Regions from separate parts of the Methylocystis sp. Se48 genome, predicted to be linked through region 2. Evidence: riboswitches for the same ligand, from Rfam matches in the RefSeq annotation. Region 2 holds a riboswitch; the other holds the start of a gene.
The links. Region 2 has a riboswitch for cobalamin ahead of ACV959_RS12995 (CbtB domain-containing protein). Riboswitches for the same ligand answer to the same signal wherever they lie in the genome.
Positions count from the first base shown of each region.

Region 1: it holds a riboswitch for cobalamin, as region 2 does, so the genes downstream of both, ACV959_RS11710 (TonB-dependent receptor) here and ACV959_RS12995 (CbtB domain-containing protein) in region 2, are expected to answer to the same signal.

Region 1 is NZ_CM149850.1:2,361,811-2,367,954, forward strand. Features, by position in the region: gene ACV959_RS11685 (YdcH family protein) at 286-465, shown strand; gene ACV959_RS11690 (protein adenylyltransferase SelO family protein) at 596-2,023, shown strand; gene ACV959_RS11695 (YdcH family protein) at 2,126-2,344, shown strand; gene ACV959_RS11700 (hypothetical protein) at 2,452-2,685, shown strand; gene ACV959_RS11705 (cation:proton antiporter) at 2,669-3,892, opposite strand; cobalamin riboswitch at 4,030-4,224, shown strand; gene ACV959_RS11710 (TonB-dependent receptor) at 4,334-6,144, shown strand, end outside.
Region 2 is NZ_CM149850.1:2,642,619-2,648,762, forward strand. Features, by position in the region: gene ACV959_RS12980 (DMT family transporter) at 1-647, shown strand, start outside; gene ACV959_RS12985 (sterol desaturase family protein) at 776-1,759, shown strand; gene cobO (cob(I)yrinic acid a,c-diamide adenosyltransferase) at 1,785-2,402, opposite strand; cobalamin riboswitch at 2,441-2,633, shown strand; gene ACV959_RS12995 (CbtB domain-containing protein) at 2,667-2,849, shown strand; gene ACV959_RS13000 (CbtA family protein) at 2,868-3,536, shown strand; gene cobW (cobalamin biosynthesis protein CobW) at 3,533-4,567, shown strand; gene cobN (cobaltochelatase subunit CobN) at 4,574-6,144, shown strand, end outside.

The DNA.
Region 1 (6,144 bases), 280 kb from region 2:
CCTCGTCGGCGGTTCGGGTGGCGTGTGTATAGTGGCGGACGCGCCGGGGCGCAAGCGCCTTTCTCGTTAAAAATGCATCCTCCGCTCCCGAACCCACAACGCCCGATCGGGGCGCGCCGAAGCGCGGGCGGGACCGCAACAAAGGTTGACGAAACGTTACATTCTCCGCTCCGTCTCGCGAAAGATTTGTGACAGATGCGGCATTTCATGCCTTGCAGCTTCGACCGGTTATGGCATGCTTGACTTTGCGGCCCTCGCCGGGGCCGCAAGATAAGGAGGTTCCGCATGTCCTTGCAGGGTCATATCGTCGAACTCCAACGCCGCCACGAGGCGCTCAAGAAGGAAATCGAGCAAGAGCAACTCCATCCGAACGCCGACGAGGCGAAAATTCTGGAGCTCAAGCGAAAAAAGCTGCAAATCAAGGACGAACTCGCCAAATTGCAGGGAAGTCCGACGCGCCACTGACGCGTCCCCTGGTCCCCCCAAATTCCAAAGCGAAAGACGTCTCTACATAGGCGGAGGGCGCTCTCCGCCTTATTTTTTGGCGCAACCCCTGCTCGCTGCGAATGCGCCGACAACCACGAGACGCCGCCCAATGCCCGTAACCGCCGACTATTGCCCCGAGACTCTTCACGAGAGCCTGGGAGACCCCTTTTTCGACCGTGTCGAAGCCGCACGCTTTCCAAAAACGATCCTGCGCTTTCGGAACCAGCGCTGGGCGGCGCAGGTCGGGCTCGACGGTTTGACCGACGAGGAATGGATCTCCCACTTCGGCCGCTTCGATCCCCTGCCGGGCGGCCTGCCCCAGCCGCTCGCTCTGCGTTATCACGGCCATCAGTTCCGGGTATACAATCCGGAACTGGGCGACGGCCGTGGATTTCTCTTCGCACAATTGCGAGACGCCGCCGACGGCCGTCTGCTCGACCTCGGCACCAAGGGCAGCGGCCAGACGCCCTGGTCGCGGCGGGGCGACGGGCGGCTGACCCTCAAGGGCGGCGTGCGCGAAATCCTCGCGACCGAAATGCTGGAAGCGCTCGGCGTCGACACCTCCAAGACCTTCAGCCTCATCGAAACCGGCGAGGCGCTCGTGCGGGGCGACGAACCCTCGCCCACGCGCGCGAGCGTGCTGGTGCGCCTGTCGCATTCGCACATCCGGATCGGCACCTTTCAGCGCCTCGCCTTTCATGACGACAAGGCGGCGATCGACCGCCTTCTGGACCACGTCTGCCGCCATTATTTCCCCGCGCTCGCGGAGCTGCCCGGCCCCGGGAAGGCCCGCGCCTTTCTGGAGGCGGTCGTGGCCCGAGTCGCGAAGCTCGGCGCGGGCTATATGGCGGCCGGCTTCGTCCATGGCGTTTTGAACTCGGACAATATCAACGTCACGGGCGAGAGTTTTGATTATGGCCCCTGGCGCTTCGCGCCAGCGTACGATCCCCTCTTCACGGCCGCTTATTTCGACGAGAGCGGGCTTTATTCCTTCGGGCGCCAGCCCGGCGCGCTCGCGTGGAATCTCGCACGGCTCGCGGAATGCCTGCTTCATCTCATCGGCCACGACGCAGCCCAGCAGGCGCTGGACGTCTTCCCCGGCCTGATCCAGCGGGAATACCGCGCCGCGCTCCTGCGCCGGCTGGCGCTCTCCTCCGCCGGCGAAGAGGCCGACGCCCGCCTCGCCAAAGCCTGGACGGATTTCCTGATCGCGACGCGGGCGCCTTTCGAACAAGCCTATTTCGACTGGCGCGGGGGATTGGCCAGCGCCGGGCGCGCCAAGGCCAGCCCTTCGGCGCGCTATTATGAAACGCCCGAATTCGTCGCCGTGCGGGAGGCGTTGGCGGAACATGAAACGACCGAGGCGGCCCGTCTCGATCACGCCTATTTCAAACGGCTCTCGCCCTGCGCCATGCTGATCGACGAGGTCGAGGCCATTTGGGCGCCCATCGCCGACAAGGACGACTGGTCCGCTCTGGAACGAAAGATCGCCGAGATCGCCCTGATGCGAGACGCCTATCGCCTCGCACCGGTCTGAGGCCCGGGACCGCGTTGCGGATTTCCGCTTGAACCCGTCTTGTGTGCGGCGCGATAATCGCAGAGATGATTCACGGCCCCTCGGGGCAGTCTGGTTGCGGCGATGAACGACAATCCCGGCGAGGCGGACCAAAGCGCGATACGCGCCGAGTTGGAGCGCCTGCGCCTCGAACACCATGACCTCGAAGCGGCGATCGACGCCCTGATCGCGGTCGGCGCGCCGGATCAACTCCAGATTCAGCGGCTCAAAAAGCGCAAACTCGTTCTGCGCGATCGCATCGTGCAGCTCGAGGACCAGCTCACGCCGGATATCATTGCCTAGAAGTTAATGAGGCACACGACTTGAAACCCTTTGGCCATAGGCGGCTCCATTGTCCGAATTCGGGACAGAAGCGAACCGCCTCCGGTCAACGAATGGGAAACCAAGTCATGCCTCGTCTCGGTCTTTCGATCAGCGAATCCTACGATCGCCGTCCCAAGGCCCCGAAGCCGGACCAGTACGGCCGCCGCGTCCGCACGGTGGAGGGCGTCCGCGTCGTCGACGCGCGGGAGCATCGGCCGATCTTCACGCCGCTCTATTTCAAGGTTACGGCGGCTCTCGTTCTACTTGCGACGGCGTCGATATCGCTTGCCATGTGGCGGCTCTTCAACTTCCCGCATTGACGTCTTTGGGCATGAAGCCGAGCGCGCGCAACAGTAGGGGCATTGTGAGCCCCTGCACAACGATGGAGAACGCCACCACGGCGAAGGTGGCGACCACGATGACGTCGCGCATGGGCAGCGTGTCGGGGAGCGACAGGGAGAGCGCGAGGCCGAGCGCCCCGCGCAATCCGCCCCACCACAACACGTGTTGCTCGCCAAAGCCGATGCGCCAGCGCGTCGGCAGGAAGAGCGCGCTCAGCGGGTAGACGGTAAGCGCGCGCGCGGCGAGGACGATCCCGATCACCGCGAAAAGCAGCGGCAAACCGTAATCCGCGAACGGCGTGGAAGCGACGTCGACGCCGATCATCATGAAGACCATGGAATTCGCGACAAAGGCCGCGAATTCCCAGAAGCCGTGGACGAACTCCCGGCCCTTGTAGCTGAGATAACTGCGATTCTCCTCGCTCAGCAGGCCGAGGTTGCCCATCATCAGGCCCGCCGTCACACAGGCCAGCACGCCCGAAAGGTGGAAATGCTCGGCGACAAGGAACGAGCCGAAGGCCGCGATGGTGGTGAGCGCGGCCTCGACCAGGTGCTCGGCCGTGCCCATGGCGATGACGATCGCTGTCGCGCCCACGAAGACGCCGACGGCGATACCGCCCAGCACGATACGCGCAAGCGTGGCGAGAATGTCGCCGGCCCCCTGCCCCGCTCCATGGCTCTCGGCCCAGGCCAGCGCCATCACGAACAGCACCGCCGCCGCGCCGTCGTTGAGCAGGCTTTCGCTCTCGACGAGGAGGCGTAGTCGCCCCTTGACGCCATTGTCCTTGAACATGGCGATGATCGCGACAGGGTCGATCGCCGCGATAAGCGCCCCGAAGACGAGCGCGGAGGCCGCCGGCCAGCCAAGCAGCGCGACGCAAGCCCAGGCCACAAAGGCCGCCGAAACGAGCGTTCCTAGCGCCGCCAAAGTGATCAGCGGAAGGGAATCGCGAACCAGCTCGCGCCAGGAAAGCGTCAAGGCTGCTTCAAACAGGAGCGGCGGAAGAATCAGATCGAAGATGAAGTCATGGGTCAGATGCGGTCCGAAGTCTGGACTTGTCGCCGTGATCACGGCGCCGACCAGGACGAGACCGACCGTGTAGGGCAGTTTCACGCGCCGGGCGGCGATGGCGACGATCATTGCGACGGCGAGAACGGCGACGGCTTTCGTGAGTTGTTCGTCCATGGGCCCGGCTCGGATGGCGTGAGGGGAAGCTTGGGCGGTGTTTAAAGCGACCGCCGGGCGAGGTCGATCAAAATCGGCGAAGCGCCAGAGAGACGGGAAATAACGCCGGCCGCCTCTTGACATGATCCGTGTCAAACCTGTTCACTGACGTCAACGGTTCCTTTCGGGGATCAAAAGGGAATGCGGTGCGGGCCTTCGGCCCAAGGCCGCGGCTGCCCCCGCAACTGTAAGCGGCGAGCGCGAGACCAATAAGAGCCACTGGGGCGACCCGGGAAGGCGGTCGAGCGCGACGACCCGCGAGCCAGGAGACCTGCCGTTGTTCGTGGTCACGCGCGAAAGCGCCGGGCGGGGTGCACCGGGGCGGCTCTCATCTGCGTCGCCCCGCCGCGGCGCGGGCGGCGGCCATTCGCAGTGACGGTCCACGTCTGCTGCGAGTCAGCCATGTTTCAACCGCGACGCCGTCTCGGCCTTCCATTTTTCGTCTCAACGATCGCTCTCTCCGCTTCCGCCGCCGCACAGCAGGCGCTTCCGACAATCGACGTCGGCGCGCGCCGTCCCGCCCGCGCGGCCGCGCACGGCCCGCAACCTGCGCAATCGCACGGAACGGGCGGCGCGTCGCCCCTCGTCGCAGCAGTGACGCGCCCGGCGCCTTCCGCTGCGCCGGCGCCACAGCCGTCGGGACCGAAGCCGCCGCCGATCACCTCGTCGAGCGAGAAGTTTTTCACGGGTCCCCAGGTCACGGCCTATCCCTATTCGCGTCCGAGCGAATCGCTTGAAATTGTGCCTGGACTTGTTGTCACGCAGCACTCGGGCGACGGCAAGGCGAACCAGTATTATCTGCGCGGCTTCAATCTCGACCACGGCACGGATCTCGCGATCTATCTCGACGGCATGCCGCTGAACATGCGCACCCACGGCCATGGGCAGGGGTATGCGGACACGAATTTTCTGATCCCGGAACTTCTGTCCTATGTGCTGGCCCGAAAGGGGCCGTATAGCGCGGAAGACGGCGATTTCTCCTCCGCCGGGTCGATCTACATGCAATATATCGACAAGGTCGACAAAGGCTATTTCGGCCTCACCGGCGGCAGTTTCGGCTATGGCCGCGCCTTCGCCATCCAGCCCTACAAGGATTTCGCGGGCGGTTCGGCCTATGGCGCGGCGGAGGCCAACTATTACAACGGCCCGTGGGAGCGGGGCGACAATCTGAGGAAGTTCAACAGCGTGCTGCGCTGGTCGCGCGGCACGGAGACCGACGGCGCGGCGGCGACCTTCATGGGTTACGTCAACAAGTGGTATTCGACCGACCAGATCCCGATGCGCGCCGTGACCTCGGGCCTCAAGTCTCTGTGGGGCACGCTCGACGCCACCGACGGCGGCGCGACGTCGCGCTTCTCGCTCTCCGGGCGCTGGAGCCAGACGGACGGCGATCATTCCACCCGCGTAGAAGGCTACGTCGTTCGCCAGACGCTGGAGCTTTACAACAACTTCACCTATTTCCTCGCGCATCCCGACCTTGGCGACCAGTTCCGTCAATTCGACAATCGCACCATCGTCGGCGTCAACGCCCAGCACGGGATCAAATGGACCGACATGTTCGGAGTTCCCGTCGAGACGCGGATCGGCCTGCAGGGCCGCTATGACGACATCCGCCTGGGTCTGCAGGAGAGCCTGCGGCGCACGCCCTATCAAACGATCGGCAATAATTACGTCGGCGAGGGCAGCATCGGAATCTGGACGGACGCCTCTGTTCATGTAACGCCCTGGCTCACGACGATCGGCGGCGTGCGCTTCGATTATTTCAACGCCAATGTGGCCAACGTCCAGTCGCTCTACGACGCGCCGAAGGTCTTCGACAGCAACGGTTTGCCGGCCTTCGTCTGGGCCGGGCCGTTCAACCAGGGCGTCAAGGGCGCCGCGCTTGTGAGCCCGAAGGCGTCGATCATCGTCGGCCCCTTCTACAAGACCGAGCTTTACTTCAACTACGGCGAGGGCTTCCATTCGACCGACGCGCGCGGCGCGGTGCAGCGCGTCGCGACGACGGAGCTCGGGGATGACGACGCCTTCGTTCCGGTTGCGCGCATTCCGCTGCTCGTGAAATCGCGCGGCGCGGAAATCGGCGCGCGCACGAAATTCATCGAGGGCCTCGATTCGAGCATCAGCTTCTTCTGGCTCAATCTCGAGTCGGAGAACCAGTATGTCGGCGACGCGGGCACGACGGAATTCGGCCGCCCGAGCCGCCGCTACGGCAT
Region 2 (6,144 bases):
TCATGGTTCCGTTCATCGTCTGGGGCATTACCGGCGCAAGGCCGAGATTTGTCGTTCTCGTCGCCGGCGCCGTCTCGATCGCCGGAGCCTGGCTCCTCACCGAACAGGGGCAACTCCAGCGCTGGGCGTCCGGCGACGCCCTCATCATCGTCGCCGACGTCGCATGGGCCGCCGCGATCAGCCTGGTTCCGGTCTTCCTGAGCCGCGCCGATCGGCCTTTTTTTCTGGCTTTCGCGCAATATGGCGTCGTCGCCGCCCTGGGCCTCGCCAGCGGGATGATTTTCGAGACGAACACGCGCGAGGGCATGGTCGAAGCCCTCCCCGCCATTCTCTATGCGGGCCTGTGCTCGGGGGCCGTCGCCTTTACGCTCCAGATTATCGCGCAGAAATTCACGCCCCCGGCCGAGGCCGCCCTGATCATGTCGCTCGAGAGCGTCGTCGCCGCCCTCGCGGGCGCCGTCCTCCTGTCCGAACGTCTGACCGGACCGGCGATTCTCGGCTGCGCCCTCATTTTGCTCGGCGTCGTTCTGGTCGAGGCCGGCCCCGCCATGGCCAGCTTCTGCCGGCGGGGGCCGCGCCGCCGCGCGCGCGCGCGCCGCTCCGTCATTGCGGACGTGCGTCTTGGCAACGTCCCGCCCAACGAATAATCTTCGGCCGCAGTCGCTCAGAGGGCCGTTCGCCGCGCTTCGACACGGCTGGACGACTCCATTTTCCGGACCCGTGCCTAGCGATGGACCTGAGCAGCGCCGCCCGCCTCTCCGCGAAACGACTTTCCGTGGAACTGTTTTCGGCGGGTTCGATCCTTTCCGTCTATTCGCTGGCGACGTCATTCTGCGTCGGCTTTTTCGCTTTGGCCTATCGTCACAGGAAGCGCCGCGGCCGCGCGAATGTGCGCGCCGTCGCGCGGGCGATATTCTCCAGGAATTTCCTGCGGCGGGAATCATTTATCGCCGACGTGAAGCTTTTCGTGCTGAGCGTCGTCTTCATGCCGGCGATCGTGGGCGCGCTCGTCGTTTCGACCCATACCGTGTCGTCAGGCGTCCACGGCGCTCTCACGAGGCTGTTCGGCGCGCCGGGACCGTTCGATTTCAGCCCGCTTCAAATAAAGATATTCTGCACGATCGTGTTATTTCTCGCCTATGAGATTGGATACTGGATCGACCACTACCTGAAACACCGGGTTGCGTTTCTGTGGGAGCTGCACAAGCTTCATCATACGGCCGATGTGCTGACGCCTTTGACGAACTTCAGAAACCACCCGATCGACAGCATCGTTTTCGGCTACATGCTCGCGACATTCATCGGCGGCGCGTCGGGCGCGCTCGAGTGGCTGTTCAGCCGTAGCCCGGAATATTTCTCCGTCGAGGGGAAAAACATCATCTTCATCGTTTTTCTCTGGACCATCGGCCATCTGCAACATTCGCAGTTCTGGATCCCCTTCCGCGGCGTCTGGGGGCGGCTCATCCTGAGTCCCGCTCATCATCAGATCCATCACTCGGACGATCCGAGGCATTTCAACCGCAATCTGGGGAGCGTCCTCGCCGTATGGGACTGGATGTTCGGGACGCTCGAAATCCCGTCGGAGAAAAATCCGCGCCTGTCCTATGGCGTGAACGAGGAAGGCGTGAACCCGCATTCGGCCGTCGGAATGCTGGCGGCGCCCGCCGTCAAGTCGTGCGCGGCGCTCTGGCGGGCCATCGTCTCTCTCGGGAAATCCTTCTCCGATCTCGCCGCGCCGGGCGCGCAATCGGCAAAGTAACGCCGCGCGCCCGCGCTTTTCGGGGTCAAAATTCTATTCCTTCCTGCGCCTTCACCCCCGCCGAGAAGTGGTGTTTCACCATCGTCATCTCCGTTACGAGATCGGCGGCGGCAATCAGCTCAGGCTTGGCGTTACGGCCCGTCACGAGGATGTGAAGACCCTCCCGCCGCGCGGCGAGCCGCGCGAGAACCTCATCGAGCGGCAGATGTTCGTAGCGCAGCGCGATGTTCAGTTCGTCGAGCACGAGCAGGCGGATTTCGGGGTCGTCCATCAAATCGCAGGCTTTTTCCCAGGCGCGGCGCGCGGCGGCCATGTCCCGGCCGCGGTCCTGCGTCTCCCAGGTGAAGCCCTCCCCGAGCGTATGCCAGGAGACCTCGCCGAGCTTTTCCAGCATGTCGCGCTCGCCCGAGCGCCAGGCGCCCTTGCCGAACTGCACGACGCCCACCTTCCAGCCATGGCCGAGCGCCCGCAGGGCGAGGCCGAAGGCGGCCGTGGACTTGCCCTTCCCCGGCCCCGTGTGAACCATCAGCAGGCCTTTCTGGGCGATGGTCTTGCTCGCGACCTCGGCGTCCTGCACGGCCTTGCGCTTTTCCATCTTCTCTCGATGGCGGCGCGCCTCGTCGTTTTCCTGCGTTGATGTCAAGACGTCTTCCTTGCCGTTTGACGTAATGATGACGCGCGCATATGAGTGAACAAGACGGTCCTTCGCAAGAAGGCGAAGAGGGAACGCGGTGCGGGCTCGCCCAAATCCGCGGCTGCCCCCGCAACTGTAACCGGGAATGGCCGCGCCATCAGCCACTGGGCGAAAGCCTGGGAAGGCGGTGCGGATGAGGCGCCCGGGAGCCAGGAGACCTGCCGTCGCCTGTCGAAATGGATCGCCGCCGGTGGGGCGGCAGGGAGACGCCCAATGAAGACCAACATTACCGCCGGCTGCTCGGTTTCGGCATCGAGGATCGAGACGCTGACGGCGGCTTTCGTCGCTCTCTTTCTCGGCCTCGGCCTCGTCTATGGCGCGGGTTTCGCCAACTCGGAGAGCGTGCACGACGCGGCCCACGATACGCGCCACGCGCTTTCCTTCCCCTGCCACTGACCGCCTTTCACGCGACCCGTGATCGCGCGTCTTTTGGCGGCCGGACTCCTCGCCGGCGTAGTTGCGGGGCTCGCGGTTGCGGGCCTGCAGCACGTTGCCACGACCCCCCTCATTCTCGCGGCCGAGGTCTATGAGGCGGCCCAGCACGCCCATGACGCCGCCGAACAGGCCGCGCCCGCCCTCGAAGGCTTCCGCCGCGCGGCGGCGACGAGCCTCGCGACCGTCGCGGTCGCCACCGGCTACGCGCTGATCCTGCTCGCGGCCATGCTCTTTTCCGGCGAGACGATCGGCCCGCGCCGCGCCGCCCTGTGGGGCGCCTGCGCCTTCGCCGCCACAGGCCTCGCGACGAGCCTCGGCCTCGCGCCGCAACTGCCGGGCGCCGCGGAGACCGATCTCGCCGGGCGCCAAATCTGGTGGCTGGCGACCGCCGCCGCGACTGGCGCCGGCCTCTTCGCCCTGCTGCGTCTGGAGGCGGCGCCCGCCAAAATCATCGGCGTCGCGCTGATCGCCGCGCCGCATTTTTTCTGGCCGACGCCCGCCGCGCCGGAAAGCACGGTCCCGGCCGAACTCGCGGCGCGATTCGCCGCAGCCTCGCTCGCCGTTCAGGCCGCAAGCTGGGCGCTCGCGGGCGCGCTCGCGGGTCTCGCGTGGCGGCTTCTGTCCCCTCATGACGCGGAGGCCAAATGAGCGCGGCGAAAATTCCTGCGACCATCGTCACGGGTTTCCTCGGCGCCGGCAAGACCACGCTGATCCGCCACGTGCTGGAGAATGCGCGCGACCGCCGCCTCGCGCTGGTGATCAATGAATTCGGCGACGTCGGCGTGGACGGCGACATCCTGCGCGCCTGCGGCGTGGAGAATTGCCCCGAGGAAAATATCGTCGAACTGGCGAATGGCTGCCTCTGCTGCACCGTCGCCGACGATTTCGCGCCGGCGATCGAAGCGTTGCTCGCGCATGAGAAACGGCCCGATCACATCATCATCGAGACGTCCGGCCTTGCGCTGCCGAAGCCGCTGGTGAAGGCCTTCGACTGGCCGGAAATTCGCTCGCGGCTCACCGTCGACGGCGTCATCGCCGTCATCGACGGCAAGGCGGTCGCGGAGGGCCGTTTCGCGGACGATCTCGACGCCATCGCGCGAGAGCGCGCCGAAACCCAGACGATCGACCACGACAATCCGCTCGAGGAGGTTTTCGAGGACCAGCTCGCCTGCGCCGATCTCGTCATTCTCAACAAGACGGATCTGCTCGACCCGGAGGAAGAATCGGCCGTCGCTGCGCAACTGTCGCAGGGCGCCCGCGCGAGCGCGAAGGTCGTGCGGGCGCGCGAGGGCCGCGTCGACCCGCTCGTGCTGCTCGGCCTCGCCGCCGCGGCCGAGAACGATCTCGACAACCGTCCGTCGCATCACGACGCCGAGCCCGAACATGATCACGACGATTTCGACAGTTTCGTCGTGACCATTCCCGCGGTGGCCGAGCCGGCCGCGCTCGTCGAGAAAATCGCCGAGGTTGCCCGCGCGCATGACGTGCTGCGCGTGAAGGGGTTCGTCGAGGTCGCCGGCAAGCCGATGCGGCTTCTGGTGCAGGGCGTCGGCGCGCGCGTCCAGCATCATTTCGACCGCGCATGGAAACCGGGCGAGGCGCGCGCGAGCCGCCTCGTCGTCATCGGCGAAAAAGGCCTGGACCGCGCCGCGATCGCCGCCACGCTGGCGCAGCCGTGACGCGCCATGCATCTCCTCCCGCGCGATCTCCACAGTCTCGACGACGCCGGCGCGGCGACGGACCTCGGCCAGACGCCGGCCGACATCGTCTTTCTGTCCTTTTCCGACTCTGAGCTGCGCCTTCTCGCGCGACTGCATGCGCGCGAGGCCGGCGCGCTTCCGGGCCTGCGCTGCGCGCCGCTCGCGCAGTTGAAGCACCCCTACTCCGTCGATCTCTATCTCGACACGGTCGCGCGCCACGCAAAGCTCATCGTCGTGCGTCTGCTCGGCGGCAAGGATTACTGGGCCTATGGCGTCGAACAGCTCGAAACGCTCGCCCGCGCGCGCAAGATCGCGCTCGCCATCGTGCCCGGCGACACGGTCGAGGACATGCGGCTTGCGCAGGCCTCGACGCTGGGCGGCGAGGCGCTCGCGCGCATCTGGCGTTTCTTTCAGGACGGAGGGCCTGAGAATATGCGCGCCTTCCTCGGCTACGCCGCGACGCTCGCCGGCCGGCCGGCGGAATGGCGCGAGAGCATCCCAGTCGCCAACGCCGGACGATTCGAAAGCGCTTGCCGTCATGCGCCCGACGACGCGCCGCGCGCGACGATCGTCTTCTATCGCTCGCTCTACCTTGCGGACGACGCGGCGCCGATCGTCGCGCTCGCGGATGCGCTTCACGCCCGCGGCTTTCGCGTCGAGGCGATTTATGTCGCGAGTCTGAAGGAGCCGGAAAGCGAAGCCTTCGTCGCGGAGGCGCTCGACGGCTTCGCGCCCGACGTCATCCTGAACGCTACCGCCTTCTCGGCGCGGCGCGAGACCGGCGCGGTCCTCGACCGCGCCGGCGCGCCCGTGCTGCAAGCCGCGCTCGCGACGTCGACGCGCGACGCCTGGGCCGCTTCCGCGCGTGGCGCGAACGGCGCGGATCTCGCAATGAACGTTGTTCTGCCGGAAGTCGACGGCCGCATTTTCACGCGCGCGATCTCCTTCAAGGAAATCGCCGAACGCGGCCCCGCCGAACTCGACGAACCGCGTCACGCGCCGGAAGGCTCGCGCATCGCCTTTGTCGCGGATCTCGCCGCGAATTGGGCGCGCCTGCGCCGAACGCCGAACGCCGAAAAGCGCCTTGCGCTGATCCTTTCCGACTATCCGGCGCGGCGCGGGCGCGGCGGATATGCGATCGGTCTCGACGCGCAAGCGAGCGTGACGGAAATCGCCGGAGCTCTGCGTGAAGCGGGCTATAATGTCGGCGGGAGCCAACTCTTTCATGAACCACGCCTCCTGCGCGCGCTCGAAGACGCGACGCAGACGATCGACGTTCCGCTCAAGGATTACCGCGCCTGGCGCGCCGCGCTCCCCGCGAGCTTCATCGCGAGCGTCAACGAGACATGGGGAGAGGCGAGCGCCGATCCCGCCGTCGCGGGCGACGCCTTCCGCTTCTCCTGCATCGTCAGCGGCAATCTGGCGATCGCCCTGCAGCCCGATCGCGGCGCGCGCGCGGAGCGCTACGAAACCTATCATGATGTCGGCCGGGCGCCGCGCCACGCCTATGTCGCCTTCTATCTCTGGCTGCGACATGCGCGGAAGATCGACGCGCT